One region of the Actinoplanes sp. G11-F43 genome, then DNA from elsewhere that is predicted to be linked to it. Evidence: predicted binding sites of a transcription regulator. Region 1 holds the regulator's gene; the other holds the start of a gene.
The links. Region 1 encodes HspR, which represses chaperone genes until heat shock. Its sites were predicted from a motif close to TTGAGTNNNNNNNACTCAA; they were not measured.
Positions count from the first base shown of each region.

Region 2: a site for HspR is predicted at 4,952-4,970, ahead of lon (endopeptidase La). Genes of this name have one in related genera too.

Region 1 is NZ_JBNZCE010000001.1:114,431-129,805, forward strand. It holds gene dnaK (molecular chaperone DnaK) at 1-552, shown strand, start outside; gene grpE (nucleotide exchange factor GrpE) at 549-1,187, shown strand; gene dnaJ (molecular chaperone DnaJ) at 1,260-2,453, shown strand; gene ACQ0O7_RS00565 (heat shock protein transcriptional repressor HspR) at 2,474-2,914, shown strand; gene ACQ0O7_RS00570 (hypothetical protein) at 2,988-3,434, opposite strand; gene ACQ0O7_RS00575 (cation:proton antiporter) at 3,619-4,758, opposite strand; gene ACQ0O7_RS00580 (cation:proton antiporter regulatory subunit) at 4,824-5,318, opposite strand; gene ACQ0O7_RS00585 (FG-GAP repeat protein) at 5,453-6,967, shown strand; gene ACQ0O7_RS00590 (sugar efflux transporter) at 7,008-8,210, opposite strand; gene clpB (ATP-dependent chaperone ClpB) at 8,335-10,920, shown strand; gene ACQ0O7_RS00600 (hypothetical protein) at 10,959-11,135, opposite strand; gene ACQ0O7_RS00605 (hypothetical protein) at 11,480-12,865, shown strand; gene ACQ0O7_RS00610 (hypothetical protein) at 12,966-13,694, shown strand; gene ACQ0O7_RS00615 (hypothetical protein) at 14,066-14,434, shown strand; gene ACQ0O7_RS00620 (ArsR/SmtB family transcription factor) at 14,492-14,869, shown strand; gene ACQ0O7_RS00625 (class II aldolase/adducin family protein) at 14,971-15,375, shown strand, end outside.
Region 2 is NZ_JBNZCE010000009.1:1,165-16,539, forward strand. It holds gene ACQ0O7_RS10090 (peptide chain release factor 3) at 1-549, opposite strand, end outside; gene ACQ0O7_RS10095 (GDSL-type esterase/lipase family protein) at 729-1,550, shown strand; gene ACQ0O7_RS10100 (GDSL-type esterase/lipase family protein) at 1,559-2,578, shown strand; gene lon (endopeptidase La) at 2,625-4,877, opposite strand; gene ACQ0O7_RS10110 (SDR family NAD(P)-dependent oxidoreductase) at 5,000-5,926, opposite strand; gene ACQ0O7_RS10115 (hypothetical protein) at 5,961-6,443, opposite strand; gene ACQ0O7_RS10120 (hypothetical protein) at 6,719-6,913, shown strand; gene ACQ0O7_RS10125 (hypothetical protein) at 6,921-7,925, shown strand; gene ACQ0O7_RS10130 (hypothetical protein) at 8,012-8,209, opposite strand; gene ACQ0O7_RS10135 (hypothetical protein) at 8,437-8,754, shown strand; gene ACQ0O7_RS10140 (glycosyl hydrolase) at 8,793-11,792, opposite strand; gene ACQ0O7_RS10145 (hypothetical protein) at 12,098-12,358, opposite strand; partial or broken gene ACQ0O7_RS10150 (MarR family transcriptional regulator) at 12,376-12,699, shown strand; gene ACQ0O7_RS10155 (sigma-70 family RNA polymerase sigma factor) at 12,673-14,139, opposite strand; gene ACQ0O7_RS10160 (hypothetical protein) at 14,074-14,685, shown strand; gene ACQ0O7_RS10165 (S1 family peptidase) at 14,938-15,375, shown strand, end outside.

The DNA.
Region 1 (15,375 bases):
CCGCGTGGCGTTCCGCAGATCGAGGTCTCCTTCGACATCGACGCGAACGGCATCGTGCACGTGTCCGCCAAGGACCTGGGCACCGGCAAGGAGCAGAAGATGACGATCACCGGCGGCTCCGCGCTGCCGAAGGACGACATCGAGCGCATGATGCGCGACGCTCAGGAGCACGCGGACGACGACAAGAAGCGCCGCGAGGACGCCGAGGCCCGCAACCTGGCCGAGCAGCTCCAGTGGCAGACCGAGAAGTTCCTGGCGGAGAGCGGCGACAAGCTCCCCGAGGAGAACAAGACCAAGATCAACGAGGCGCTCGGCGAGCTGCGTGGCGCCCTCGGTGGCACCGACATCGAGAAGATCAAGTCGGCCCACGAGCGGCTGTCCCAGGTCTCCCAGGAGGCCGGTTCGCTGCTCTACTCCCAGGGTGAGGCCCCGCAGGCCGCCGCGGGTGGCGCTCCCGGCGCCGCTCCGGGCGCTGGCGCCGGCACCACCGGCCCGGCGGCCGGCGGTGACGACGTGGTCGACGCCGAGATCGTGGAGGACGACAAGAAGTGAGTGCCAAGGACGACGAGAACGACGGTCAGGCGGCCGAGCGGGAAGTCATCCAGGGCGACATCGACGTGACGGCCGAGGAGACCCCCGCCGAGGAGCCCGCGAAGAAGCCGGCGAAGTCCAAGCCGGCCGGCGCGCACCGGGCTCCCGAGGAGGACGACGAGACCCCGGCCGTGGTGGCCGAAGAGCCCAAGCCCGGCCTCGGTGCCGAGCTGGAGGCGTTGCGGAGCGAGCTCGACGAGCGGACTCACGACCTTCAGCGCGTCACCGCGGAGTACGCCAACTACCGCAAGCGGGTCGACCGCGACCGGGGTGCGGCGGCCGAGCAGACGACCGGCAAGGTCCTCACCGACCTGCTGCCGGTTCTGGACGACATCGACCGGGCCCGGGAGCACGGTGACCTGGTCGGCCCGTTCGCCTCGGTGGCCGAGCAGCTCACCGCAGTGACCGGCAAGTTGGGTCTGGTGGCGTTCGGGGAGAAGGGTGACCCCTTCGACCCGAACCGGCACGAGGCGGTCGCGCATCTGACGTCCGCGGACGTCACCGAGGCGACCTGTGTCGAGGTGATGCGCCGGGGCTACACGCTGGGCGAGCGGTTGCTCCGCGCGGCGCTGGTCGCGGTCGCCGATCCGGAGTGAAATCAGTGACTGTGTCCCGCCCGCCGGTTCGCCGGCGGGCGGGACGTCGCCGAGTCGAGGAGGTGGACTGAGATGAGCTCGAAGGACTGGCTGGAGAAGGACTTCTACGCCGTGCTCGGCGTGAACAGGTCTGCCACCCCCGACGAGATCAAGAAGGCGTACCGGAAGCTCGCCCGCGATCTGCATCCCGACCGCAACCCAGACAACAAGGAAGCGGAAGAGAAGTTCAAGGCGGCCTCCGAGGCGTACGACGTGCTCGCCGACGACAAGAAGCGCAAAGAGTACGACGAGATGCGCTCGCTGTTCGGCTCGGGCGCGTTCCGGCGCGGTGCCCGGGGCGGTGCCGGCGGCACCCAGTTCGACCCGTCGGACCTGTTCGGCGGTTTCTCCGGAGCGGGCGGGCAGGCGGGCGCCGACCGGCGGTTCGGCGGCAGCGGCTTCTCCGACATCTTCAGTTCGATCTTCTCCGGCGGCCAGCAACAGGGCGGGCCGGCCCGGCGCGGGCCACAGCGCGGCCGGGACGTGGAGACCGAGGTGACCCTCGACTTCACCCAGGCGGTCCAGGGCACCACCCTGCCGCTGACCCTGCGGACGCCCGGCGCCTGTGACACCTGCCGGGGCAGTGGGGCGAAACCCGGCACCACCCCCCGGGCCTGTACGAAATGCCACGGCACCGGCCTGATCTCCAGCAATCAGGGGTCGTTCAGCTTCTCCGAGCCGTGCCGTGACTGTCAGGGCTCGGGCAGCATCGTGGACGAGAAGTGCCCGGAGTGCCGTGGCTCCGGCGGGGTCACCAAGACCCGCACGATCAACGTCCGGTTCCCGGCGGGTGTCGCCGACGGGCAGCGGATCCGGCTCAGCGGCCGGGGTGAGCCGGGCGATCGCGGCGGTGCCGCCGGCGACCTGTATGTGCAGGTCAAGGTGCGCCCCGACGACCTGTTCGGCCGCAACGGCGACGACCTCACCCTGGTCGTGCCGATCTCCATCGCCGAGGCCGTGCTCGGCACCGACCTGAAAGTGCCCACCCTGGACGGTCCGGTCACGCTGCGGGTGCCACCCGGCACTCCGAGCGGCCGGAAACTGCGGGCCCGGGGCAAGGGCGTGGTCCGTAAAGAGGGTCAGGCCGGCGACCTGATCGTCACGGTCGAGGTGCAGATCCCCTCCGGGGTGTCCGGCGAGGCCAAGGACGCGCTGGAGAGTTTCGCCAAGCTCACCCCGCCGCCCGCGCGGGACCGGCTCGACGCCCGTCTGCGCCGGGCTGGTTAGACCCGCACGGGAGGTGGCACATGTATGAAGAGATCAGCATCTCGGTAGAACAGGCCTCCGACGCGAAAGTCTTGATCATCTCGGTGGCCGCACGGCTCGCCGGGATGCATCCGCAGACCCTCCGGCAGTACGACCGGCTCGGGCTGGTGCAGCCCGGCCGGGCCGGTGGTGGCGGTCGGCGGTACAGCGAGCGCGATGTGGCATTGCTCCGTGAGGTGCAGCGGCTCAGCCAGGAGGACGGCGTCAACCTGGCCGGGGTCAAACGCATCATCGGGCTGGAACAGCTCGTCGGCGACCTCCAGCACCGGGTCGCCGAGTTGGAGCAGGAACTGCAGGCGGCGTACGACCGGGTCGCCCGGCTGGAGGCGATGAGTCCCTACTCGGGGCGCGATCTGGTCCGGCAGGAGACCCAGTCGACGGCTCTGGTCGTCTGGCGTCCCCGGCGCTCCCCGGATAGATGACAGAAACGGCGGCCCCTCTCTCGGAAGGGGCCGCCGTCACCGTTTGTGGTAACCGCGTGACTACTTTAAGTAGTCATCGGCGATTGAACAGGCCCAGTCGGCGCGGATAGCGCACCAGGCCGCCCTCCATCCAGTCGTGGTGGTCGAAGCTCTCCGGCCGGGTCATCAGCACCCGGCAGTTGTGCGCCCAGATCTGCATCGGCTCGTCGCCGACCTCCTCCGCGCGCTCCACGAACTTCTTGAGCCGGCGCTTGCGCTGCCCGCTCGCGTTCTGCCGCACCCCGTCCGCGGCGTAGATGTACATGCAGTGCTGCGCGAACCGGCGGGCCGGGCACTGCCGGTCCATGGCCAGTTCGAACAGCGTCGGGCCGAGCACATCGCCGGAGATCAGCAGATCCCAGTCTTTCGGCATGGTGTGCAACGGCACCGTGTCGGGGCTGTATGCCCAGGCCTGAATCTCGTCGGGCCGTGGATCGACAGGGTTACCGAAACCGAGGAATGTCGCTTCACGCACGCTCACGCCGCCGCCTCACTCAACCGTTCGCTTCACGGCCGGCATTACCCGCCGGCCATGGTGCCGAACGTCCCAATACTCAGAGTCGTCGCCGCGCAACGGTAGCGTGCGTCAAGCTGAGACGGAAGTGTCAAGGCTTCACATTCGGATACCTGACAGTAACTTAGGGCGTTTCTCAAAGAGACGCAGGTCACTCCGGTTTCAGTGCCGCCCGCTGTGCCGCCATGCGCTTGCGCAGCAGTTCCTTGAACCAGGCGTAGTCGGTCAAACGGGCCAGGAGCGGGCCGGTGACCACCGTGATCAGCACATAGGCGGCAGCCAGTGGAGCCAGCCGCGGATCGACCCCGTAGGACACCGCGAGACCGGCGATGACCACCGAGAACTCGCCGCGTGGCATCAGCGCCAGACCGGTCCGCCACCGGCCGGGCAGCGCGATCCCCGCCCGCCGGGCCGCCAGATAGCCGGTCACCACCTTGGTGGACATGGTCAGCACGGCCAGCCCGAGCGCGGGCAGGATCACCTTCGGGATGTCGGAGGGATTGGTGGAGAGCCCGAAGAAGACGAAGAAGACCGCGGCGAACAGGTCGCGCAGCGGCGACAGGATCTCGGTGGCGTGATGGGCGACCGGGCCGGAGATGGCGATGCCGACCAGGAACGCCCCGACCGCCTCGGAGACCTTCAGCTCCCCGGCGACACCGGCGATGAACAGGGTCAGGCCGAGCACGCTCAGCAGCAGCGCCTCCGGATCCTTCACCGACATGAAACGGCTGATCTCCCCGCCGTACCGGATGGCCACCACCAGCACCGCGACCACCGTGACCACCGCGACGCTCAGCGTGCTCAGCCCGCTGGCCAGACCCAGACCGGCCAGCACCGCGGTCACCAGCGGCAGGTAGAAGGCCATCGCCAGGTCCTCGATGACCAGCACCGAGAGGATCACCGGGGTCTCCCGGTTGCCGACCCGGCCCAGGTCGCCGAGCACCTTCGCGATCACGCCGGACGACGACACCCAGGTGATGCCGGCCAGCACCAGCGCGGCCTTCCAGTCCCAGCCGAGAAGCAGCGCGAACGCCGCCCCCGGCAGGGCGTTGAGCAGCATGTCGATCAGCCCGGCCGGGGCCGCCGAGCGCAGGTTGCCGACCAGCTCGTCGGCGGAGTACTCCAGGCCCAGCATCACCAGCAGCAGGATCACGCCGATCTGGGCGCCGATCGCGATGAACTCCTCGCTGGCCGAGAGCGGGATCAGCCCGCCCTGACCGAACGCCAGGCCGGCCAGCAGATAGAGCGGGATCGGGGAGAGGCCGAAACGACGCCCCAGACGACCGAGCATGCCGAGGCCGAACAGGAGCGCGCCGATCTCGATGAGCAGGATCGTCGTGTGGTGTTGCACGGCGTTCAGTCGTCGTCGCCGGCCAGGATGGCGGTCACGCCGTCCAGGCCCTGGCGGGTGCCGACCGCCACCACCACGTCATTCGCCTCGAAACGGAACTCCGGACCGGGTGAGGCGATCACCTCCCGGTCGCGCAGCACCGCCACGATGGAGGAGGTGGTGCGGCTGCGGGCCTGGGTGTCACCCAGCCGCCGGCCCACGAACCGGGAGCCGGCCGGCAATGCGATCTGCTCGGTCAGCAACCCGGCCGCCTGCTGCCGGAGCCCGGCGAGCTGTCCCAGCATCAGTGAGGCGCCGAGCACGTCGGCCAGGGCCTCGGCCTCGTCGTCGGTCAGCGGGATGGAGGCCAGGCTGGAGTCCGGATCGTCCACGTCGTACAGCACCAGGTCGCGGCGGCCGTTGCGATGGGACACCACCCCGACCGTCCGACCCGACGAGGTCACCAGGTCATGGCGGACGCCGATACCCGGCAGCGGAGTCTGTTCCACCCGTACACGCACGATCTCACAGTAGTGGGGTGAAAGATCCCGCGCGCGGCACCGGCCAGGATCGGGCGTGGCTCCCGTTACGACGCTACGGAGCCGTCCTACACGTCGGGTATCGTCTCGCGTACAACGGGGAAAGGAAAATGTCGATGCGTCGATTGTTTGTCGCTCTGCTGGCCGCGCCGCTTCTGGTGGTTCCGGCCGCCACACCGGCCTCGGCCGCCTGCGCACGGGTGCCGAGTGACTTCAACGGTGACGGGTTCGGCGATCTCGCCGTCGGCGCCCACAACCGGTACGAGCCGATCCAGGACGTTCCGTGGCAGGGCGCGGTCAACGTCGCCTACGGGTCGGCAGCCGGGGTCGGCAAGGGCTCGCTCGGCCCGGTGACCTTCACCGGGCATCCCACCAGCGTCGGTGAGGGCTTCAACGGGAGCATGCGTCTCGGGGAGGCGCTGGCGAGCGGCTACTTCGACGGGGACTGCTACGCCGACCTCGCCGTCAGCGCCGCCTCGGGCAGCAAGTTCCTGCTGCTCTACGGCAGCCAGTGGGGTCTGACCAAGGACCGGGCGATCGGGTTCGACCGGACCGCGATCCAGCCGGACGGCGCGTACGAGTCGGGAATCAGCTACGACCTGGCCGCCGGTGACTTCAACGGCGACGGCTTCGACGACATCGCGGCCGGCGCCCCGTGGACCGACGGCCAGCGGGGCGCGGTCGGTGTCCTCTACGGCTCGGACGCCGGCATCAGCGGCACCGGCAGCCAGTGGATCGATCAGGACAGCCCCGGCGTGCCCGGAGCGGCCGAGCCGGGCGACACCTTCGGCTGGTCGGTGGCCGCCGGTGACTTCGACGGCGACGGCCGGGACGAGCTGGTGGCCGGAGCGCCGAACGAGGCGCTCGGCGGCAACCGGGACGCGGGTGGCATCGTGGTCTTCCCGGGCACTGCGGCCGGCGTGTCGACCACCGGTTCGGTCTGGTGGGACCAGGACTCGCCCGGTGTGCCCGGCGCCGTCGAGAAGGAGGACCTGTTCGGTTACGTCCTGACCACCGGCGACACCGGTGGCGACGGCCGGGACGAGCTGATCGTCTCCGCTCCCCAGGAGTGGATCGGCACGAAGGCGGCCGCCGGCGCGGTGCATGTCTTCCACGGGGGCGCCTCCGGCCTGGTGCCGGGCGCCATGTTCAGCCAGGACGACGCCGCCATTCCCGGCACCTCGGAGAGCGGCGACTACTTCGGGACGGCGCTGGCGCTCGTCGACTTCAACCGCGACGGTAAGCGTGACCTGGCGATCGGCGTCCGTGGCGAGACCGCCGGCACGGCCCAGGCCACCGGCGCGATCAACGTGCTCTACAGCACCACCGCCGGTCCGGTCGCGGCCGGCTCGATCTACCTCGACCAGAACTCGGCCGGTGTGCCCGGGGCGAACGAGTCGCAGGACGGATTCGGCTGGACCCTGTCCCGGCTGGTCAACGTCCATGGCGGTGACACCCTGGTCGTCGGCGTTCCGGACGAGAAGGTCACCTACGACTGGGAGGGCGCCGTCGTCGTCCTGCCCGGCGCGGCCGTCGGTCAGACCCGGCCGGAGGGGTACGCCCTCACCGGCGCGAACTTCCCGGGTGGCGCCTCGGCCGAGTCGAACTTCGGCTGGGGTCTCGTCTCCTGAGGTTGGGCCGCGGCTTCTGAGGTTGGGCCGCGGCTTCTGATCAGCCCGGGTCGACGGCGTTCTTCGTCGTCACCCGGGCTGTCTCGTTCGCCGTTCGGGGCGGCCGGACGGCCAGCAGGATCAGCAGACCCAACACCGCCAGAACCAGATTCAGGGTGTACGCCAGCCGGAACCCGTACTCCTGGGCCAGCCCGAACAGCGGCGCCGACATGATCTGCCCGATCGGGAAGGTGTTGGCGAACATCGTCGACGCGCGGCCCGGGAACCGGGGCATCATGTCCTGGAAGTAGGAGATGCCTAGCCCGGAGACGGCCGCGATCAGGATCGCGTTCAGGATCTGGGCGGCGGCCAGCATCCAGACCGACGAGGCCGACACCGCCAGGGCCTGGTACCCGACGCCGCAGACCCCGCCGAACAGGATGATCCGGCGCAGTGGCATCCGGGTGGAGAGCTTGCCGAAGCCGAGCATCAGCGGGATCTCCAGCGCCGCACAGATGCCGAGGATGATGCCGGCGTCTCCGACCGTGCCGTCCAGTTCGGTGCGCAGGTACAGCGGCATCGCCTGGACGTTGAGCACCATGGAGGTCTGGATCAGCACGAAACCGGCCAGGATCGGGTAGACCTGCCACGGAGCCCGGGTCGAGACGGTGTCCCCGGGCGGGGGCGGGGCCGGCGCCTCCACCTCGGGCAGCCACTTGGCCGCCAGCAGGGCCGCCACCAGGTACAGCACGGAGGCGGTGCCGTAGACGTACTGGAAGTCGCCGGATTCCAGGAGGAACGCGGCCAGCGACGGGCCGCCCACCCAGGCGATCGAGAACACGGTGCGCAGCGCGCTGATGCCCATGGCCGCCCGGCTCGGGTCGTCCCGTTGCAGCGCCTCACGGGCGTACGCGAAGGATTGGGGGAACAGCGACCCGGCGATCGCGGAGGCCGTCGCGGTGAGCGCGAGCAGCACCCAGAAGTCGCGGACCACCGCGGTGAGACCGCTGCCGGCGCAGCCGGCGAGTGCCGCGGCGATCAGGATCGTGCGCCGCATCGGCCGCCGGTCCGAGACACGGCCGATCGCCCACGACATGGCCACGCCCGAGAGTGACGCGGTGATCAGGAAGAAGGTGACCTGGATCGGACTCGCCTGGACGGCGCTGCTCAGAAACAGGCCGAGGAACGGCCCGACGACCGCGGTGGCGATGCCGACAGTGAGGAAGACCAGACCGAGAGGGAGGAGCCGGCGGGACAGTGACACGTCTCCTGACGGTACGGGTTCCCGCCGATGCGCGACCCTGGCCGGTGGTGACTGTCACCGTGGTTCCGTCGCGCTAGAGTTGAGTGGAACACGCTCAAGTCTGCCGGTGCGTTCAGGGGAGCTGATGAACACCGAACGTTTGACCACCAAGAGCCGCGAAGTGATCACCTCGGCGGTCGCCGACGCCGGCCGCCGCGGGCACGCCACGGTCGAGCCGTGGCACATGCTGCAGTCACTGCTCGACACCGGCGGGTCCACCGCCACCGCCCTGCTGCGCGCGGTCGGCGCCAATCCGGCCGACATCCGCCGGGCCGCGGTCCGCGCCATCGAGCAGCTGCCGTCCGCCCGTGGCGCCAGCACCGTCGAGCCGAGCCTGTCCCGCGAGTTCGTCAACGCGATCGGGTCGGCCGACCTGATCGCCAAGCCGCTCGGGGACGAGTATGTGTCGACCGAGCACCTGCTGGCCGGTCTGGCCCGGGTCGGCGGCGCGGTCTCCCAGGTGCTGAAAGACGCCGGCGCCACCGAGGAGGCGCTGGTCGCCGCGTTCCCCCAGGTGCGCGGCGGGGAGCGGCGGGTCACCAACGCCGATCCCGAGCAGACCTACAAGTCCCTGGAGAAGTACAGCGTCGACCTGACCGCGCTGGCCCGGGACGGCAAGATCGACCCGGTGATCGGCCGGGACGCCGAGATCCGTCGTGTGGTGCAGGTGCTCTCCCGGCGTACCAAGAACAATCCGGTGTTGATCGGTGAGCCCGGTGTCGGCAAGACCGCGATCGTCGAGGGCCTGGCCCAGCGGATCGTGGCCGGCGACGTGCCGGAGACGCTGCGCGACAAGAAACTCGTCTCGCTCGATCTCGGCGCGATGGTCGCCGGCGCGCAGTACCGCGGCCAGTTCGAGGAGCGGCTCAAGAGCGTGCTGGAGGAGATCCGCAGCTCCAACGGCCAGGTGGTGACCTTCCTGGACGAGCTGCACACGGTCGTCGGCGCGGGCAAGGGCGAGGGCTCGATGGACGCCGGCAACATGCTCAAGCCGATGCTGGCCCGCGGTGAGCTGCGGATGGTCGGCGCGACCACGCTCGACGAGTACCGCGAGCACATCGAGAAGGACCCGGCCCTGGAGCGGCGCTTCCAGCCGGTGGTGGTGGGTGAGCCGACCGTCGAGGACACCATCGGCATCCTGCGCGGCCTCAAGGGGCGCTACGAGGCGCATCACCGGGTGCAGATCACCGACGCGGCGCTGGTCGCGGCGGCCAGCCTCTCCGACCGCTACATCAGCGACCGGTTCCTGCCGGACAAGGCGATCGACCTGATCGACGAGGCCGCCTCCCGGCTGCGGATGGAGATCGACTCCCGGCCGGTCGAGCTGGACCAGCTGCAGCGCCAGGTCGACCGGATGCGGGTGGAGCGCCTGGCCCTGGAGAAGGAGACCGATCCGGCGTCCCTGGCCCGGCTGGAGCGGCTGATCGCCGACCTGGCCGACCGGGAGGAGGAGCTGACCGCGCTGAACGCCCGGTGGGAGCGCGAGCGCGGCGGGCTGAACCGGGTCGGTGAGCTGAAGAAGCAGCTCGACGAGGCGCGGGCCGGGCAGGAGCGGGCCCAGCGTGACGGCGACCTGCTCCAGGCCTCCCGGCTGCTGTACGAGGTGATCCCGGCCCTGGAGAAGGAGATCGAGGCCGCCGCCGAGACCGAGGAGGAGCACGCCGAGCCGCCGATGGTCAAGGAGGAGGTGGCCGCCGACGACATCGCCGAGGTGGTCTCCTCGTGGACCGGCATCCCGGCCGGCCGGATGATGGAGGGCGAGACCGCCAAGCTGCTGCGGATGGAGGAGTCGCTCGCGGCCAAGGTGATCGGCCAGCGGGAGGCGATCGCGGCGGTCTCCGGCGCGGTGCGCCGGGCCCGCGCCGGCATCGCCGACCCGGACCGGCCGACCGGCAGCTTCCTCTTCCTCGGCCCGACCGGTGTCGGCAAGACCGAGCTGGTGAAAGCGCTGGCCGGCTTCCTCTTCGACGACGAGCGGGCGATGGTCCGCATCGACATGAGTGAGTACGGCGAGAAGCACTCGGTGGCCCGTCTGGTCGGCGCCCCGCCCGGCTACGTCGGCTACGAGGAGGGTGGCCAGCTGACCGAGGCGGTGCGCCGCCGGCCGTACAGCGTGGTGCTCCTCGACGAGGTGGAAAAGGCCCATCCGGACGTCTTCGACGTGCTGCTCCAGGTGCTCGACGACGGCCGGCTCACCGACGGGCAGGGCCGGACCGTCGACTTCCGCAACGCGATCCTGGTGCTCACGTCGAACCTGGGTTCGGCGACCGCCGACATCACCATGAGCGACGAGGAACGGCACGACGAGGTGCTGGCCGCGGTCCGTGCGCACTTCAAGCCGGAGTTCCTGAACCGGCTCGACGACATCGTGGTCTTCCACGCCCTGACCAAGGCCGACCTGACCGCGATCGTCGACATCCAGCTGGCCCGGCTGCGGGACCGGCTCGCCGAGCGGCGGCTGGTCCTGGAGGTGGCGCCGGCCGCGGTGGAGTGGCTGGGTGAGCACGGGTACGACCCGATCTACGGCGCCCGGCCGCTGCGCCGGCTGGTCCAGTCCTCGATCGGGGATCTGCTGGCCAAGGCGCTGCTCTCCGGGGAGATCCGGGACGGCGACACGGTGGTGGCCGACCTGAGCGAAACCAAGGACGGCCTGACGGTCTTCCGGCGGTAGGTGACGAAAAAGGGGGCCCCGTCGGGCCCCCTTTTTTCTTACTTGTCCGCCTCCCGTTGGCGGTAGGCGTGTGTCACCAGGACGTCCGTGAAGGCGTGTTCGCCGTCCGCGGACCAGATCCGGATGCCGTTGCGGTGCAGTTGATATCTGACATCCGTGAATCGGGTCGTGCTGTCGTCATGGTGAACGACGTCGAGGGTGTCGGCGTGGGGCATGGGACTCACCGGTCCTTAGGTCTGGGGCGGCCGCGGTGTGGACACGCGGCATGCGCAATCGGAGTGGCGCCGTCCACCGGTCTGCCTCGGCCCCGGAACGATGTGCGCGGGGCGGGCGACTCATGCGGGCACGGCGTGCCTCTGGAGCGGTCTGCTTCCAGGTGGACGCCACACAGCGAAGTCTAGGGTCCGCCGTCCAGGCGTGACGCCACCCGAACGGGCGACGTTTTGCGGTCATTTGGGGTCATCGTTGCCTGATATTTCCACATGCTCGCCGACCGTGAGGCTCGGTCGCGGGATCTGGCGTACGGCGGATACCGTGAATTGATCTATTGGAGGGCAGTGTGACCGTACCGACTTATCAGGTCCCCGACTCGGCCCCGTCCCGGCCGATGACGGTGACCTTCTCCTCGATACTGCTGTTCGTGGTCGCCGCCGTGCAGCTGCTGAGCGCCGTCATGGTCCTGTCGATCAGGGATTCGGTCGCCGGGGCGTACCAGAACACCATCGACGCCGAAGAGCTCGGCACCGACCTCGAGTCGGTCGTCGGCTTCGCCCTGGTCGGGACGGCGGTCATCTACGCCCTGATCGCGATCGTGGTCTCCGTGCTGGCGGTCTTCAACGGCCTCGGCAAGAACGGGTCGCGGATCACCACCTGGGTCTTCGGTGGCCTCGGGCTGTGCTGCAACTCGTTCGGGCTGGGCGGCACCGCGATCGGCACCATGGCCGGCACCGGGTCGTCCGGCGGCCTGAGCGAGCAGCAGATCGACGCCGAACTCACCACCGCGCTTCCCAGCTGGTACGAACCGGCCGGTACCGCCACCTCGGTGGTGATCGTGCTGGCCCTGCTCGGTGCGATCATCCTGCTGGCGCTGCCGCAGTCGAACGCGTTCTTCCGCAAGCCGGTGGGCTGGAACCCGGCGATGCCGTACCCGCAGTACCCGGGGCAGCCGGGCTATCCCGGCCAACCGGGGTACCCGGTCCAGGGCGGTCAGCCCGGTTATCCCGGATATCCGGCGCAGGCCGGCTACCCCGGCCCCTACGGGCAGCCGCAGCAGCCGTCGGCATATCCGCCGCCGTACCCGGGGCAGCCCGGGGCGCCCAGCCACTTCGGCACGCCGGAGCAGTATGGACAGCCGGGGCAGCCCGCGCCGGGTCTGCCGCCCTATCCGGGGCAGGCCGGGACGCCCGCTCCGGGCACGCCGTTCCCCGGGGCTCCGGGCGCTCCCGGGTCGTCCGCGGCACCGGGCGCTCCGGCGCCTTCCGCGGAGCCCTCCAGTGATCCGTGGGCGCGGCCGTCGTCCGGTGTCCCGGACGCCTCTCCGGAGCCCACCAGCGACCCGTGGGCGGCTCAGCCGGGTGCCACGCCGCCGTCTCCGGTTCCCCCGGTGCCGTCGGGTCCGCCCGCGCCGCCGTCCACCGAGCCCTCCAGCGATCCGTGGGCGGCCCCGCAGCAGCCGTTCCCGGAGACGCCGTCGCCGTTCGCGCCGCCGGCGCCCGCGCCCTTCCCGGTGTCCTCCTCGGCGGCGCCGGTGTCACCGCCGCCCGCCGCGCCGGAGCCGCCCAGCGATCCGTGGGCTACCCCGTCGGACGTGGCGCCGTCGTCTCCGGCTCCGACTCCGACGACCCCGGCTTCGACGACCCCGGCTTCGCCGGATCCGTCGGCTCCGGAGAGTGACCAGTCGCCGAAGAACGACTCCGACGGCGATTCGCCGCAGCGTCCCTCCTGATCGATTTCGGACCGGTTCACTGATGAGGTGGACCGGTCCGCCCACCTCCCCCAGCGGTACGCGATAGGTTCTTTGCCAGCCGAACCCGCGGGAGCCATCGATGTCCTACGCCGTCCAGCAGCCGCCTGCCGCAGTGCCGTTCCCGGCCCGCCGCCCGGCTGCCGTCACGACCGCGGTCGCCCTGCTCTGGGCCATGGCGGCGGCCGGCCTGACCTACGCGATCAGCATGGTCGCGGTCACTCCCGGCGTGGTCGGCCGATTCCGTGACGCCACCGCCGGATCCAGCGCGGCGGAGAACTTCATCACCGTGATCTGGCTGGTCGGGGCGCTGGCCCCGGTGCTGGCCCTGATCTTCGCCGCGCTCTTCGCGGTCCTCGGGGTGGCCCTGCGACGGGGTAACCGGCTGGCGCGGGCGGTCGCCGTCGGCGTGTGTGGGCTGGGTCTGCTGACCGGTCTCGGGACGGTGGGCATTCTGGCCGCTCAGCGCTCCGGTGACGCGGTTCCCGGCTCGATCGGCGCGGCGCTGAGCGACGCGTACCCGTCCGGGTGGATCACCCTGAACGCGGTGGTGGCCGTCGCGCAGGTGCTGGGTTACCTCGCGGTGGGCGGGCTGCTGCTGGCCGCGCCGCGAGAGTATTTCGGAGCCGCGCCGGGTTTTGTGCCACCGAGCCAATTTGAGGCGCCGGCGAGCGAGCCGCAGTGGGCTGGCCCACAAACGAAGCCTTTTGTTACCGGCGGGTCCGAACCCGATCAGTTCTCGGATCCGGCGGTTCTGCCGAAGTCGGCGCCGATCCAGGAAGACGAGTACTGGTCGCGACCGCACGAGTGAGCGGTTCCGTATCGACGACTGTGGGTCACTCGAACGGGTACGGTCCGTTTCTGGCGTTGTCACTCGATCGGCTGTACGGATAGATCGAGATCGGCCGGACGGTGGGTGTTTTCCCCCGTACGGACAAACGTCTTTTGATGGGTTCACAGCCTCTTCACAGCGCAGCTACCAGGTGATCCTGAGCTTGGCGCGGGTAACGTACCGACGATAGCTGCTTTGAGCTGCGTCTATGGTCAAACTACGGGGTGAGGCCACCTGGAGGATTAGTAAACCTTCTTTACAAAGCCACGTAAAGCTGCGCGTCAATAGTTCCGTTCCGCCCTGGCGGGGCGAAAGATTCCGGTTTTCGTACAGCCAGTACGCTCGATGTCGTGGAAGCACGGCACGACCTGGGTAAATTCATCACTGAATTGTCCGTCGCGCAGCGTGGCGTCGTGCTTTCATCGGGTCGTGGGGTGTGTGGCGAACTGATGATCGCGCAGTGTGGCGTGATGGTCTCGCCGCGTTCCGTGCCGAGTCATCGTCGGGGATCGGTGAGTCGAAAAAATCGACGAATTGGCAATGTGGCCGGCCTCACCCCGGAGGCGGGGATCGAGAGCTCGACACGGATGGGTAGCGACCAGATGGCGACTGAGGCGTTGCAGGAGGCAGAGACCGAAGTCGTCGTTGCACGAACGGTTGACCCGGCGAAGGTGTCCGGGGTGGCCGTCTCGGCGATCGATGTCGGCCTTACGGCCTGAAAGTTAGCCGGTTCGTTCCTGCGGACATGCAGGAGAATCGATGCAGTTGGTGGAAGGATGGAGATCGTGGGAACTGCGTTGGCGGAAATGACGATGCCTCAGATCTCGCCGCTTGCCGGCGAGCCTATTGAACGCGCTGACGCTGAGCGCCTGGCGGGAGTGCTGAAGGCGCTCGCCGACCCGGCCCGGCTACGGCTGCTGAGCCTTATCCAGTCCGCAACGGACGGTGAGGCGTGCGTCTGCGACCTGACGGCCCCCCTGGGCCTCTCGCAGCCCACTGTGAGTCACCACCTTCGGATTCTCACCGAGGCTGGTCTTCTCGAGCGGGAGAAGCGGGGTGTGTGGGCGTACTACCGGCTGGTGCCGACCGCTATCGCCACCATCGCCGACCTGCTGACCCCGCCGCGGAAGCGGGCCACCAAGAAGGCCCGCTGAAGCGAGACAGGGTTAATGCCTGGCGTCACTTAGCAATGGGGGCGTGACGCCAGGCTGAGGACCCCGGCCCCGCGACGGCCGGCGGACCTGAGGAGGAACGGGTGAACTACGTCCCCGGTGACCTGCGTGACCAGCTCGCGCACGTGGGTTACGACGTGGTGCAGGCGGGCCTCGTGTGTGGATCGGGCGGCAACCTGTCCGCCCGTATTCCCGACGAGGACGCCATCTGGGTCACCGCGAGCGGATCATGGCTGGATCGTCTCAGCCGCACCACCTTCGCGCCGGTACGGATCTCCGACGGGGCCCCGGCCGTCGTCGGCAGCACCCCGCCGCCGCGGACCGAGCCGACCAGCGAGTTGGCTCTGCATCTCGCGCTCTACCGGGCCAGGCCGGACGTCAACGCGGTGGTGCACCTGCACCCGCAGACCGCGCTGCTGCTGGACGCCCTCGGCGAGCACGTCCGGATCGTCACCACCGACCACGCCTTCTACCTGAGGCGGGTGTCG
Region 2 (15,375 bases), on a different contig from region 1:
GAAGTGCCCGGCGATGCCGACCGGCCAGGTCAGCGGGGTGGGCTTGAGGCCGATCCGCTGCTCGATCTCGTCCATCAGGGCGAGCGCGTCGTGGCCGGGCCGGTCCCACTTGTTGATGAAGGTGATCACCGGGATGCTGCGCTGGCGGCACACCTCGAACAGCTTGAGCGTCTGCGGCTCCAGGCCCTTGGCGGCGTCCAGCAGCATGACCGCGCTGTCCACGGCGGTGAGCACCCGGTAGGTGTCCTCGGAGAAGTCGGCGTGACCGGGGGTGTCCAGCAGGTTGATCACGGTGTCGTCGTAGGAGAACTGGAGCGCGGCCGAGGTGACCGAGATGCCGCGCTGCTGCTCCATGGCCATCCAGTCGGAGACCACACCCTTGCGGTCGCCTTTGCCGTGCACCGCGCCGGCCTGGCCGATCACCCGGGCGTGCAGGGCCAGCGCCTCGGTCATGGTCGACTTGCCGGCGTCCGGGTGGGAGATCACCGCAAACGTCCGCCGCCGGGCTGCCTGGACGCCGACACCCGATGCCAGCACGCTCTGACTCACGAATCCCACTTTCCACAAACCGTAGCCAACCCTTCAACCTTACGGTCGCCCCTCGGGCGGCTGCTCGGAAGCCTCCTTGACATTGATTAGCGTCGATGCTCGAATTTCCACACGAGCGGCCATGAAACGTTCCATCCCCCCTCGCAGGAACACCGGCCGCGATCCCCCAAGGAGGAAGCATGCGTGTGCTCCGGCTACTCCTCGCCACCGCCCTGGCCGTACCCCTGCTGCCGGCGGCCCCGGCCGTCGCCGCCCCGCCCGGCTGTCTGGGCGTGAAAGCAGCTCACGCGGCAGCCCCGACGACTGTGTGGCTGGCGGGCGACTCGACGATGGCGAACGGCACCACCACCTGCCCGGTCGGCTGGGGTGCCCAGTTCGACCCGCTGTTCAACAGCGATGTCACGGTCAACAACCTGGCCATCGGTGGCCGCAGCATCCAGACCTGGCTGTACGAGGGCAACGTCACCTCCACCATCGGCTCCGACGGCGAGTGCGTGCTCAGCAACACCACCTACTCGTCGCGCTGGCAGCAGGTGCTCAACGGCATCAAGGCCGGTGACTACCTGTTCATCCAGTTCGGCATCAACGACGGCTCGGCCACCTGCCCCCGGCACGTCGGCACCGCCCGCTACCAGCAGCTGATGACGTACATGGCGAACACCGCGAAGGCCCGGGGCGCGACACCCGTTCTGCTCACCGCGGTCGCCGCGATCACCTGCTCGGGGAGTACGGCGGTGAAGAACCGCGGCTACGTCACCCAGACCCAGGCGGCTGCCGCGGCCACCGGCGCGCGCCTGATCGACCTGCAGACACTCAGCGTCAACCACTACAACGCGGTCAAACTCTGCCCCAACAACGGTGACTACACCTCCGGGCTGGTCGGGCAGTACTTCTGCAACGACCACACGCACTTCGAGGCGTACGGCGCCCGGCAGATCGCCCGCCTGGTCGCCGGCGCGCTGCGCACCCAGAACATCCCGCTCGCCACCTACCTGCTCTAGGAGGAACCATGCGATTTCGTACGATCATCGCAACGGTCCTGCTCACGCTGGGTGTGCTGGCGGTCCCGTCGCCGGCGCTGGCCGCGGGTGAGCCGACCGACCCCAACATCGAGTACGTCGGCCGCTGGAGCAGCACCTATGTCCCGCAATGGGCCGGGGCCTACCTGCGGGTCGGGTTCACCGGCACCACCGTGGCACTGCGGCAGCGCAACACCATCGACTTCTGGTACAGCATCGACGGTGGCGCGTACCGCAAGGCCACCAATGTCAGCGGCACCGTCAACCTGACGCCCACCCCACTGGCGGCCGGGCGGCACACACTGCTGGTGTCGTACCGGATCGTGGCCGGCAGTTACACCGGTGACGCGATCTTCCAGGGGCTCACCCTCGGGGCCGGGCAGAGCACCTACAAGCTGGCCAAGCCCGCCAAGGGTGTCGAGTTCGTCGGCGACTCGATCACCGCCGGGTACACCGCGACGAACATGGCCCTCAGCGCCTACCCGTGGATCATCGGCGAGAACCTGGGCACCCAGCACACCCAGATCGCGCTCAGCGGTGCCTGCCTGCGCGAACTCACCGCCGCCCAGAGCACCCGCGGCATCCGCTGTTACGGCCTGGAGAACCGGTACACCAGGATGAGCTTCAACGACAACGCGCCGGAGTGGAACTTCAACCGCTATCAACCGGCCGTGGTCATCGTCAACATCGGCACCAACGACACCGGACACGGCGTCAACAGCACCGATTTCCGTACGGGGTACACCAATCTGCTCCGCATCGTCCGCGAGCGGAACCCGTACGCGAGAATCCTGGCTCTTCGGATCTTCAAGGGTTCCTGGGCCGCCGAGACGCGACAGTCGGTGCTCGACAGGCAGGCGGCCGGCGACACCCGGGTCAGCTACGTCGACACCACCGGCTGGTGGGACGGCGCGACGATGAGCGGCGACGGCACCCACCCGAACGACCACGGCCACCAGGTCCTGGCCACGAAGTTGCAACCGTTCGTGGCCACGGCGCTGGCCGGCTGAGGCATGCCGGGACGCCCGTGGCGGCGGGCGTCCCGGCAGTCTTGACCTATGCGGCCGCGAGGGAGTCCGACGAGACCGGCTCCAGCGCCGTCTCCAGGATCTCGCGGACGTCGGACACGATGTGCACGGTCAGCGCCTCGAGGACGTCGGCGGGCACGTCGTCCAGGTCCGGCTCGTTGCGTTCCGGCAGGTAGACCTCGGTCAGCCCGGACCGCTGGGCGGCCAGCAGCTTCTGCTTCACCCCGCCGATCGGCAGCACCCGGCCGGTCAGCGACACCTCACCGGTCATCCCCACCTCGGCCCGCACGTTACGGCCCAGCAGCAGCGACACCAGCGCGGTCACCATCGTGACACCCGCCGACGGGCCGTCCTTCGGCACCGCGCCGGCCGGCACGTGCAGGTGGATCGGGTGGTCCAGCTGTTCCGGCGAGATGCCCAGGTCGGTGGCGTGCGCCCGGACGTACGACAGGGCGATCTGCGCCGACTCCTTCATCACGTCGCCGAGCTGGCCGGTCACCGACAGCCCGCCCTTGGTGCCGGGCAGCAGCGACGCCTCGATGTAGAGCACGTCACCGCCCATCCCGGTGACCGCCAGTCCGGTGGCCACGCCGGGGACCGCGGTGCGCTCACCCGACTCGGGGGTGAACCTCGGCCGCCCGATCAGATCCTTCAGATCACCGGTGTCCACGGTGGCCGGTAGTTCGCGCAGCGACACCTTGCGGAAGGCCTTGGCGAGCAGGCGCTCGAACGAGCGTACGCCCGCCTCCCGGGTGTAGTTCGCGGCGATCTCGCGCAGCGCGTCCTCGGTGACGGTCACCTCGCCGTCGGTGAGCGCGGCGCGTTCCAGCTGGCGGGGGATCAGGAAGTCACGGGCGATGGCCACCTTGTCGTTCTCGGTGTAGCCGTCGATGCCGATCAGCTCCATCCGGTCGAACAGCGCCTGCGGGATGGTCTCCAGCACGTTCGCGGTGGCGATGAACAGCACGTCCGACAGGTCCAGATCGAGGTCCAGGTAGTGGTCGCGGAACGTGTGGTTCTGCGCCGGGTCGAGAACCTCCAGCAGGGCCGCCGCCGGGTCGCCGCGGTAGTCGCTGCCCACCTTGTCCACCTCGTCGAGCAGCACCACCGGGTTCATCGAACCGGACTCGCGGATCGCCCGGACGATGCGGCCGGGCAGCGCGCCGACGTACGTCCGGCGATGGCCCCGGATCTCCGCCTCGTCCCGGACCCCACCGAGCGCCACCCGGACGAACTTGCGCCCCAGCGTCCGGGCCACCGACTCACCCAGCGAGGTCTTGCCCACTCCGGGCGGGCCGGCCAGCAGGATCACCGCGCCGGAACCCCGCCCGCCGACCGTCTCCAGGCCGCGCGACTCGCGACGGGCGCGCACCCCCAGATATTCGACGATGCGCTCCTTGACCTCGTCCAGCCCGTGGTGGTCGGCGTCGAGCACGGCGCGGGCCGCGGTCAGGTCGGTGTTGTCGGTGGTGCGGACCGTCCACGGCAGGTCCAGGACGGTGTCCAGCCAGGTGCGGATCCAGCCGGCCTCCGGGTTGTTGTCACCGGCCCGCTCCAGTTTGCCGACCTCGCGCAGCGCCGCCTCACGGACCGCGTCCGGCAGGTCGGCGGCCTCCACCCGGGCCCGGTAGTCGTCGGTGCCGTCCGCCTCGCCCTCGCCCAGCTCCTTGCGGATCGCCTTGAGCTGCTCGCGCAGCAGGTACTCGCGGTTGCGCTTCTCGACGTTCTCCCGAACGTCCTTCTCGATCGTCTCGTTGACCTCGGACTCGGCCAGGAAGTCCTTCGTCCACTCGATCAGCTGCCGCAGCCGCGCCTCGACATCAGGCGTTTCGAGCAGCTCACGCTTGCGGTCGTTGGACAGATAGGGCGCCCAGCCGGCGGTGTCGGCCAGATCACTGGGGTCGTCGATGGCGCTGACCGAGTCGATCACCTGCCACGCTTCACGCCGTTGCAGGACCGACACGACCAATTGTTTGTACGTCTCGGCAAGCTCACGCACGTGCTCACCGGGAGTCACGGCGTCGACCGGCTCGGCCTCCACCCACAGCGCCGCGCCGGGGCCGGTCACCCCACTGCCGATCCGGGCGCGGGGCCCGGTGCGCAGCACGGCGGCCGGGGAACCGCCACGGATCTTGCCGACCTGCTCCAGGGTGGCGACCACGCCGTACGAGGCGTAACGGTCCTCCAGCCGCGGGGCGATCAGCAGCTCATCGCCGGCCGAGGTGCGGGCGGCGTCGACGGCGGCCTGGGATGCCTCGTCGAGGACGACGGGCACGACCATGCCCGGAAGCAGGACGACATCGTCGAGGAACAGCACGGGAAGTCGCTTGCTGGTCACTGGTTACCTCCGGGAAGTTGAGTACAACCGGCTCAACTGTGCGGGTCCCGGTCCTCTTCCAGCGTTCACTGTCGGCGAACAACCCGGCCGATCAGCTCACCCAGCCCGCGCCGCAGCCGGCCACGCCGGTAGCCGCCGTGCACCCGCCCCGCCGACGGCGGCTCGAACAGCGCGCCCGGCCCGTCCACCGCCGGAGCGGACCTGGTCAGCAGGGTCGCGCTCCACCGGGCCACGACTGTCTCGGTGAGGTGCGGCGCGATCCGGTAGGCGGCCAGCGCCAGATGACCGACCACCCCGGCGGTCGCCTGCCGTCGAGGGTGCCGGGCGCTCGCGACGATCGTGGCGGCCAGCCTTTCGGGGGCGTACGCCGGCGGAATGGCTCGTAGCTCCCGCCCGGTGTGATTGGCGGCCCGCACGAAGAAGGGCGTGTCGACCGGCCCCGGCAACACCAGGCCGACCCGGATCCGCGGATGCCCGGCCACCTCCTGCCGCAGGTTCAGCGCCAGGCCCCGGACTGCGAACTTGGCCATCGAATAGAGCGGGATCATCGGATTCGGGAAGATCGACAGCAGCGACCCGACGATGATCAGCGTGCCGTGGTCCTGCTTCCGGAAGACGGTCATCGCGGCGCGGGCACACAGCGTGGTGCCGAAGACGTTCACGTCCACCAGGCGGCGGATCTCGTCCACCGGCGCCGAGGTCAACGGACCGGCGACACCGACAGCCACCGCCTCCACCCACACGTCGATCCGGCCGAACCGTTCCACCGCCGACCCGGCCAGACGGTCGACCGCCGCCGGATCGGCGATGTCCGTCGGCACCGTCAGCACCCGCGCGCCCCGCGACACGCAGTCCCGTTCCACAGCGGCCAGGGCCGGCGCGCTCCGCGAAGCCAGGACCAGGCTCGTCCCCCGGCCCGCGAAGGCCAGCGCGGTAGCCCGGCCGATCCCGCTCGACGCCCCGGTCACCAGCACCACACGGTCTTCGGTCATGGGAGCCGCCTACCCGATTCCGGGGCGATCACTCTCAGGTACGGCCGTCGCGCTCCTGCGCCTCCCGCAGCGCGTCGGCGTAACCCACCCAGTCGGCCAGCCGCACCGGGAAACCCTCCACCGTCAGCCGTTTCACCACCGCCGGATCATCGTCCACGACCACCGCGATCGTGCCCTCCCGGGACAGCCGGCGCAGCCGGGCGGTCTTGTAGTCGCGAGCCGGCCGCCGATCATGGTCCGGCCGCATCAGCAGCGTCCCGGCCGGCAGCCCCTGGTCGGCGAACCAGCGCTCGGTGACCGTCCGCAGCCGCTCCGGCCGCCCGGTCAGCCACACCACCCGGTGATCGGCCGCGAACCGGTGCACCAGCTCCACCCCGTCGGCGAGCGCCGGATCCCGGTCGGCGGCGGCGAAGAAGGCGACCCAGTCCTTGGGCCGTTTGGCGACATGACGAAGCCGGTGCCGCACATCAGCGACAACCCCATCCACGTCGAACACGGCGATCGGTAGTTCAGACACGTGATCATCCTGCCCCCACACCCCGCGTGCCGACTACCGGCGCATTCCGGACCGTTGCGCGGCACGCGGTCGGGGTGCGCGGTTCGTGTGGTGACGTGCGGTGCGTTCCGGACCGTTGCGCGGCACGCGGTCGGGGTTCGCGGTTCGTGTGGTGACGTGCGGTGCGTTCCTGACTGTTGCGCGGCACGCGGTCGGGGTTCGTGGTTCGTGTGGTGAGTTGCGGCGCGGAACGCACCGGATGTCGGCACGCGGGTTCGTGGCTCTAGGCTGCGGCCATGGCATTGACCCCGGACGAATTTCACCAGCGGTTCTTCGGGCGGCCCGAAGGCCAGGGTCAGCTGTTCGGCTCCTGGCTGCCGGTCTGGGACGATCTGCTTCCGGAATACCCGGCGGGGCCGGCCGACGCGGACGCCGAGCTGGTCGTGGACGCGCTGCTGGCCTCGTCCGGCGGCTCCCGCAGCCCGCGGTAGGAAACCGATGGACTGGGGAGAACTGCGGCACGCGTACGGGCCGGCCACGCACACCCCGGGGCATCTGCGGGCGCTGGAGTTCGGGGATGCGGCGGCTCGGGAGGCGGCGCTGTACCACCTGGACGTCGCCGTGCTGCACGGGAACTTTCCGGAGACCGCCACCGCGCCCGCGGTTCGGGTGGTGACGGGGCTGCTCGCCGAGGGGCGGGCACATCCGGACACGGTGGAGTCGCTGGTGGAGTTCCTCGGCGCGGCGGCCCTGGCGGTGACCGATCTGGACGGCATCGACTATCGGCCGGCCGACATCCCGGACCTGGCCGAGGCTGTGGCCGCCTCGTACCCGGTGGTGCTTCCGCTGCTCACCGCTCCTCCCGTGGACCGGATCGCGTACCGGGCGATCATGATCACGGCGATCGCCCGGCTGCCGTCCCTGGCGGACCGGCGGGCGGAGCTGGTGGCGCTCCTCCGGGACTGTGCGCGTCGTGATCCGGGGCCGCGGGAGTCGTGGGTGTTCTGTCTCGGCCGGCTCGGCGTGGATCTGCGGGACCGGCTCGACGACCCGGATCCGGGGGTACGGTTGCGGGCCGCGCTGTTCCATGAGGACGATCCGCGGGCCCGGGACCTGATTCGGTCAGCCCTTTCCGGGCCGATCCCGCCCGGTATCGATCCGGGTGATGTCGTCGCCGCGGCGATTCGTACCGCGGCCGGGTTCGACGAGATCGCCGGGCCGGCATGCGACCTGGTCCGGCGGGACAGTTGGGTCGCCTGCGACAGCAGCTGGGGCGCACTGGTGGCCTTCGGGTTCCCGGAGGCATCCGGGGAGACGATCCGGGACGGATCGGGGCTCACCGATGCCCAACGGGCGCTCGCCGGGGCGCTGGCCGCCAACGGTGACCGGGAGATCTGGAATTCGAAGAACGGAAACTGCTCCCTGGTCTTCGCCCGTGCCGGGCTGCCCCACGACCGGGAGGCGTGCCGCCGGCTCTCCGAAGGGCAGTCGATCACGTCTTAGCGGATCTCCCGAACATGCGGGTCGCCCTCCGGCTGCTGGAAGCCGTCGGTCCGGGGGAGGGCTCCGCCGCGAACCGGTCCGGTGGATCATCGGGAGCGTTCCTGCGCCGGCTGAATGATCGAATGCAGGAACGCCACCCCGGCGGGCACCGTGGCCAGGCCGGCGAGCAGCGACTTCGGGACGTTCTCGCCGGACACGTACGTCAGACCGCCGACCACCCCGCCGGCCGCCAGCGAGATGGTGAGAATCACGGCGGTGCGCAGTGTCATCAGACTGCTCTTCATCGAGTACCCCTCTGCGAAACGGAACTGCCTTCCTGTCGGCAGAACCCCGCGGATGTGCACCACAGTCGTCTGTCGGCAACCCGACAAAGCTCGCGGTGCGGGTGTCAACCCGTCCGGACGTGCAGAGTCTGGAATCGGCGGAGGTGTTGGTCTTGGCATTTGCACAACAGCAACTAATCCGTGGGTATCGATAGCGCCGGATCGTGGTCAGCCGGGGGGAGTGTCGCGTGAGGTTCGGCGTACTGGGCCCGTATCTCATCCATTCCGATAGGGAGAATCGGATAAGGGCGGCGAAGCATCGCAGCCTTTTCGCCGTCCTCACCGTCAACGCGAACACCTTCGTCACGGTGCGCCGGCTGACCGGGGAACTACGGCCGGACACACCACCGAACTCCGCCGAGAACCTGGTCAACGCGGCCGCGCAGATCGGCACCGCGATCGGCATCGCCGTGCTGCTGGCGGTGCCGGGCGGGCAGGTGACGGCCTATCTGGCCGCCGCCGGGCTCGCGGTTCTGGCCACCGCGGTGTGCGCCCGGACGAGGTGACGGCCGGTAGCGGGCGCTACCGGCCGTCGGATCGGGAGTTACAGCGGCAGCCAGAGGGACAGCACGTTCGGCGGTTCCCAGCCCGCGATCGACGTGTGCGCCTGGCGGCACTGGTAGCGCGTCCCGTTGTAGGTGACGATCGTGCCGGGGGAGTACGACGTGTTGACCGCCCACGTCGTCACCCCGGGAGTCACGGTCGGGGTGACCGTGGGTGAGGACGTGGTCGTGCCGCAGGTGCCGAACACCCGGAATTCGAAGAGCGAGTAGCCGTACGGCGTAGCCCGGGCCGTGCCGTTGATCCGCACGTAGCGGGCGTTTCCGGAGAGCGTGACCGTGTCGGTGCCGCCGTCGCCGTTGGTGACCGTGGCGGCGGTGGCCCAGGTGGTGCCGTTGGTGGAGGTCTGGACGGTGTACGCGGTGGCGTACGCGTCCTCCCACACCAGTTCGGCCCGGCTCAGGTTCTGGGTGGCGCCCAGGTCGACCTGTAGCCACTGCGGGTCGGCGAAGGCGCTGGACCAGCGGGTGGCCGTGTTGCCGTCGACCGCGTTGCCGGCCGGGTAGTCGGCGTTCTCCGAACTGGACGCGGTGGCGGTCTTGCCCTGGGACAGCAGCGGTCCGGTCGTACAACCGGGGTTGCTGGGGGTGGGTGAGGGGTTGACCACGCCGCCACCGTTGGCGTTGCCGCCGCTCCAGGTGAATCCGCCGCTGGTGGCGGTCTTGCCGGCGGCCACCGCGAGGGTACGCCCGTCGGAGTACGTCACCGTGAGTGCGCTGTTGGTGATGTTGGAGGCGACGTACGTCTTGACGCCGTTCTTGACGAACACCTTGGCGAGCGGGTGGTTGGCGGTGACCGTCTTGTCGACGGTGCCGAGCGCGGCCAGGTTGCGGATCCAGTGGAAGGTGTGCGCCTTGCTCTCACCCTCTTCGGAGGTGTAGTTGCCGCCGCTGGCCCGGAATTTCGACAGTGCCGCGTCCCCGTCGCCGAGGGCCAGGTACTGCCAGTGCATGTCCCGCCACTGCTGTGGTTCGCCGCCGTTGTTGCGGACCAGTTCGGCGTACGTGTCCCGCACCGACTGCGGATAGTCGCCGAGGTACAGCTGGCCACCGGTCATCGGCAGCATGTTGATCCCGACGATCAGCGCGTGCTCACCACTGAACCAGGTGGCGTACGCCCCGCCGGAACCCCACACGATGGCCGCGTAGTTGTGCCCCCACTGGCTGGGGAAGTTCTCCCCGGTGACGTCGAACCAGTACTCGTTGATCGCCGCGGCCTGGGTGGTGTGCAGCCAGATGCCGGCGTCCCGGACGGTGGTGTTGCCGGTGGCCTGGCCCCACTGGATGAGCGCGTTGGAGAAGTTCTGGCCCTCCGACGACGACTCCTGGTTGTTGCCCGCCCCGAACGCGCCGTGCCCGGACGCCCAGTCGTGACCGGCGTAGATGTCGAAGTCGCGCAGGTACGGGAACCGGGTGTCGCTGCGGTCGTAGTTGTTGGCGTCCCGGATCAGCAGGTCGACCATGCCGCCGTACTGGCTGGTGGTCGCCCACGCCGGGTCGAACTTGGCCAGGGTGGCGGCGGCCGCGATGTAGTAGCCGTAGTGGAAGTGGTGGTCGTTGAGGTCCTCGTCGGAGGCGTACGACGCCGGGTACCCGATCAGGGTGCCCCAGTTCTTGTCGTAGTAGAACAGCCGTGACGTCTTTCCGGCCGAGGCGGTGAACCAGTCGGTGATCCGGGTCTTGATGACACGCAGGGCGCTGTCGCGCACCGACGTCAGGTTCAGCTGGTCGGCGATCTCCGCGATCCGCGCCGCCCGGCCCAGGCCCTTGCCGGTCCAGTAGGTGTCGTCACCACGGAAGTCGGCCGGGTTGTTCAGCTCGGCGTTCAGATAGTTGGTGATCGTGGTCAGATCCGCGCCGCTGTTGTCGGCGACGGCCGGGATCTCCGGCAGCACACCGGTGTACTTCATCGACGTCTGGAACTGCGTCCCGGTCACGATCTTCATCCGGCCGCGCGGGGACACGTACGTCCGGGGTGACGGGGTTGAACCGGTCAGATAGCGCCACTGGTGCGGGTACAGCCCGATCACCGTGCCGGAGCCGCTGCCCTCACGGGCGGTGGTGGTGAACCCGTACGTCGTGTTGACCGTCCCGGTGTTCTGGTTGTAGCTGTACGACACACGCGTACCGGTCACGTGGTTGTGCGCGAACTGGTTCCACGAGTCGGCCAGCGCGATCTTCGCAGCGGTGCTGTCGGCCGTGGTGGTCGGCAGCACCCCGACGGTGAAGTAGCCCTTGCCGGCCAGCGTCGACCGGAACGTGTTGCCGCTCGCCGTCCAGGTGGCCCCGGCCGGCGCCCACGCCACGTAGTCCTGCCCGGCGATGGAGAACCCGAGCCGGTTGCCGCTGTTGGACCAGGCGGTCGGCGGCCCGGTCACGCTCAGCAGCGCGTCGCCGCCGGTGACCTGGTAGTACGACAGCGGCAGGCCGTGCCCGATGGTGGCCTTGAGGGTGCGGGTGCCGTCACTCCACGACGGGGTGACGGTCCAGTCGGTCCAGTTGTCGACGAGCGCCTTCGGCGCGTTCAAGCCCGCGACACCCGCGACGACCTTCTGCGCGTACGGGTAGTGGTACTCGCCGAGGCCGGTGGGGCTGCCACTGATCGCCGGGGTCTGCTCGTACGACAGCCCCAGTCCGCTGGCGATCGGCCGGTACGCGACCGGGTGGGCGTACAGCGCCTGGGAGAAGTTGCAGTCGTCGCCCTTCTTGAACAGCAGCGACGACCACCAGTCGTTGGTGGGCACCGCGCCGGCCGGGGCGTTCGCGGTCACATTCTGCCGCGGGTTGGTGGAGATCGTCCCGCAGCCGGTCGGCAGTTTCGCCCCGGCCGGGAGGGTCTCGGTGTAGCTGCCGGCGCCGATGGTGGCCGCGCTGGCGGTGCCGGCGCCGACCACGACGGCCAGCACACCCGATCCGACGGCGACCGCGCCGGCCACGGCTAAACCGGCCAGCCGGGTACGCCGGCGCGTGGGGGGAGAAGTCATCACTGGGGACCTCCGATGGGGAACGGTGCGATCGGGGGAGTGAGGTGCGCAAAGAGCTGTGAGAGCGCTCTCTGGAACCGTGACCGTAACCGGTACCGTGAGGGAGGTCAATGTTTCCGGCCCATGAACTGTTACCGGAACCGCCGACCTACTTCTTCGCCACGTAGTTCGGGTCGTCGAAGGTCTCCACCTTGAACCGGCCCTTCGGGACGTCCAGCTTCCGAACGCCGGCCGCCGCTGCCACCTGGCAGGTGATCGTTCTCTCCGGCTGGCAGTCCTTCCATCGGGGCTGCCAGCCGTCCCCGTCAGGCCGCCAGGTCGCGGGCCTGATGCAGGTTCAGTCTGCGGTTGACGGTCGCCGTCAGCCTGGTCACCGCGCCGTGCGGCAGGAATCGGGCCACCATGGTGATCGCCCGGTTGGTGGACCGTCCCGGGTAGGAGGCGCTCCGCCGCCGGGCATGGTCGTCGAGGATGTCCGCCGCGACCCGCTCGGGAGTGTCGACGAACACCGGGTTGATCGACGCGGTGCCGGCGTCGAAGAAGGACGTGTCGGTGCCGCCCGGCAAACCGCCTCACGCCCGCCACCGCCCACGCTCTCTGGCTGCTCGACCCGGTGGAGCCGCCACCATCGATGAAGGTGATGGCCGAGCGCCTCTACTGCAACGCCTCGAACCTGACCTTCGTCACCAACCAGCTCATCGACCGCGGCCTGGCCGACCGTGCCACCGACCCCTCCGACCGCCGCCTGAGGGTGCTGGTCCTCACCGATCGAGGGCGCCGGGTCCGCGGCGAGATCATCCAGGCCATGCTGGACCGGACACCGTTCTGCGCCCTGGAGACCACCGAGATGACCCAGGTACGAGCCCTCCTGGGGGAGGCGTCAGGACCCGGTGACCAGAAAAGTTGAGTCCGCTTCCCCGGATTCCACACCCAACCGCCCATCGAGTACGCGCACCGAACGCTCCGGATAGTTGAACGACGAGAACCGGACCGTCTCGCCGACCGGTCGAGCACAGAAGGTCGCGTCCTCACGGAACAGCAGGCTGTCCTCCGGCTCACTCAACCGAAGCCGGAACGAGGCGTGCCGCACGTAGCGCCCGTCCGCATACCGCAGCGACAGACACTCCCGGTCAGCCAGGCCGGCGGTGACGGAGAGCGCCGCGCCGGGCGTCCCGTCGGCGATGACCAGCTCGTCACCCGCCAGGTCGACGATGCCACGCGACCCGTCCGCCGGCCGGATCACCACCCGGCTCCCGGCAGTGATCCCCGGAACGCCGATCTGCCCGACACCTCCAGCAGGCGAACCCGGTTGTTCCGTACTCGACCCGGTCCCGCCCGGGCCCGGCCCTCCCCGGCCCGCACCCGGGGCATCCGATCGTCCTGCGGCCGGCTTCGAAGAGCGCTCCGCCGTCGTCGAGCCCGCCCCGAACGGAAGATCGGGCAGTGTCGTCAGTGTCGTGGCGGAGAACGCGGTCCCGGCCACCACGACAGCGGCCACCTTCGCCCCGGCAGACCGGGCGAACCACCCCCGGCCACCCGAGCCCCCGGCATGCAGCGGATCGGCTCCGCCGGCTGTGGTCAGCAGGTCGAGACCGCCCGTCGGGAACGGCAGAAGCAGCGCGCCGGCGCCCGGCAGTAAGCGCTCCATCGGGACCATGCCGGCGCCGGCCGGGCCGCACCGGGGGCAACCACGCAGATGCCTGACGAACCGTTTGCGCCACCGTGATGACGGGGTTCCGTTCCAATCCGTGGAGAGTGCTTCCAAACCGGGGCACGACGGTCTGGCCTCCAGCGCGGCCACCAGCCGGCGGCAGAGTTCCAGCTGGTGGCGCATGCGCTGGATGCGGACCCGGGCGTGTGCCGCGCCGACCCCGAGTGTGGCCGTCACCTCGGGCCGGCTGGTGCCGCCGGCCAGCTCCCGCCACCACAGGGCGGCCAGCTCCTGATCGTCCGGGTCCAGCCAGCCGACCGCCCGGCTGATCTGCCTGCGCTGGGTGGAGAGCGCGATCCGCAGCAGGGTGACGTCGGCGAACTCGGCCTCCGGGTCCGGGATCCGGGCGGCGTCGTCCAGCGGCCCGATCCGGTCGCGTTCCCGCTGCCACAGCCGTAGCCGACTGCTGATCTGCCGCATCGTGATGGCGATCAGCCAGGACCGGAAGCTCTCCGGCGCCCGCAGGCCCGGCAGATCCCGGTGCACCCGCAGCACCGTCTCCTGGACGACGTCGTCCACATCGGCATGCCCGTCCAGCGCCCGCCCGACGATCCGGTAGAGCATCGGCAGATGCGCGGCGATCAGCTCCTCGGCGGCCCGGCGGTCGCCGGCCCGGGCCGCGGCGACCAGATCCACACCGATTTCTGTTACGGCCTGTGGCCCACCGGCGTCTCCCCAGTGGGCACTGCCGCCGTCCGCCGACAAATCACGCCTCCGCCCGACAAGGCCAGGAAACTCGACAAGGCCGAGTCCCCAACGCCGATATCGCCGATGCTACCGCATTCTTTCGGCGATTTTTCAGGCGGATTATCCTTCGTTATCGGTCACTCCGGAAAGCGGTTTTCGGTGGCCTTTCAGCGTCGGTTCGAAACTCTGTTCGCCGGTCAGCCGACGGTGGAAGAAGGCTTCCCGGCAGGCCGTTCCCGCCCGCCGTTGCTGCGATTCGGTCAGTTTGTCCCCGGGCTCGGGCTGACCGTCGTCGGCGCCGACCTGGCCGCTGCTCGGCGGCATCCGCATGAGCCGGGGAGGGTGGTCGACGGAATCCTTCTCGCATCCCCGGCTCGCGTTCCGGGGATGGTGCACCCGCCCGGCGAACTCGATCTTCTGTGGACGGTGCCATTGCTGACGGTGAAGCCGGGAATACCGAATGCATCGTCACCGGGTCGTAGTCGGCGCTGCTGACCACGTACACAGCAGATGTCCTGGGGCGGGACCGGCCCTCACCGTCGGCAACGTCGCCGGCACGAAGCCGGCCGTGCGCTTTTTGATCTTTCGCAGGCCGGCGGGCGAACCGTCCGAACGCAAGAACACCGTCCGCCTTCCGGGCCGGTTTCCCGGCGCGCCTGAACCGGATCGACGCATTTACCGTTCTGATGGTTGTCAGGGGCGTCTCGGAAAGGAAATGGCATCGTGCGGATACGCACAGTCACAGGGGTGTTGGCCGGTACCTTCGCCATGGCGGCGGCGACCTTTTTCGTGGTGATCGGAACCGGCACCGCCAGCGCGATAGCCAACGGCGAACCGGTGCCGGAGGGGCAGTACCGGTTCTCCACCCGCCTGGTGATGACCGGGATCCCGACCGCGAGCGGCGGAAAACGCGACAGCGGCTGCTCCGGCGCCCTGATCGCCGAAGAGTGGATCATCACGGCCGGGCACTGTTTCCGGGACGCGAACGGGGTCCGGGTGAATCGTCCGGTCGCCGATTCCACGGTGGCCACCATCGGCAAGGCCGACGTCGAGGGTGACGGCCCGGGAGTGGCCCTGGACGTGGTCGAGGTGCGGCAGTCGACGACCGCCGACGTGGCGATCGCCCGGCTGGCGTCCCCGGCCGAGGGGATCGAGCCGATCGCCGTCGCGGACAGCCCACCGCAG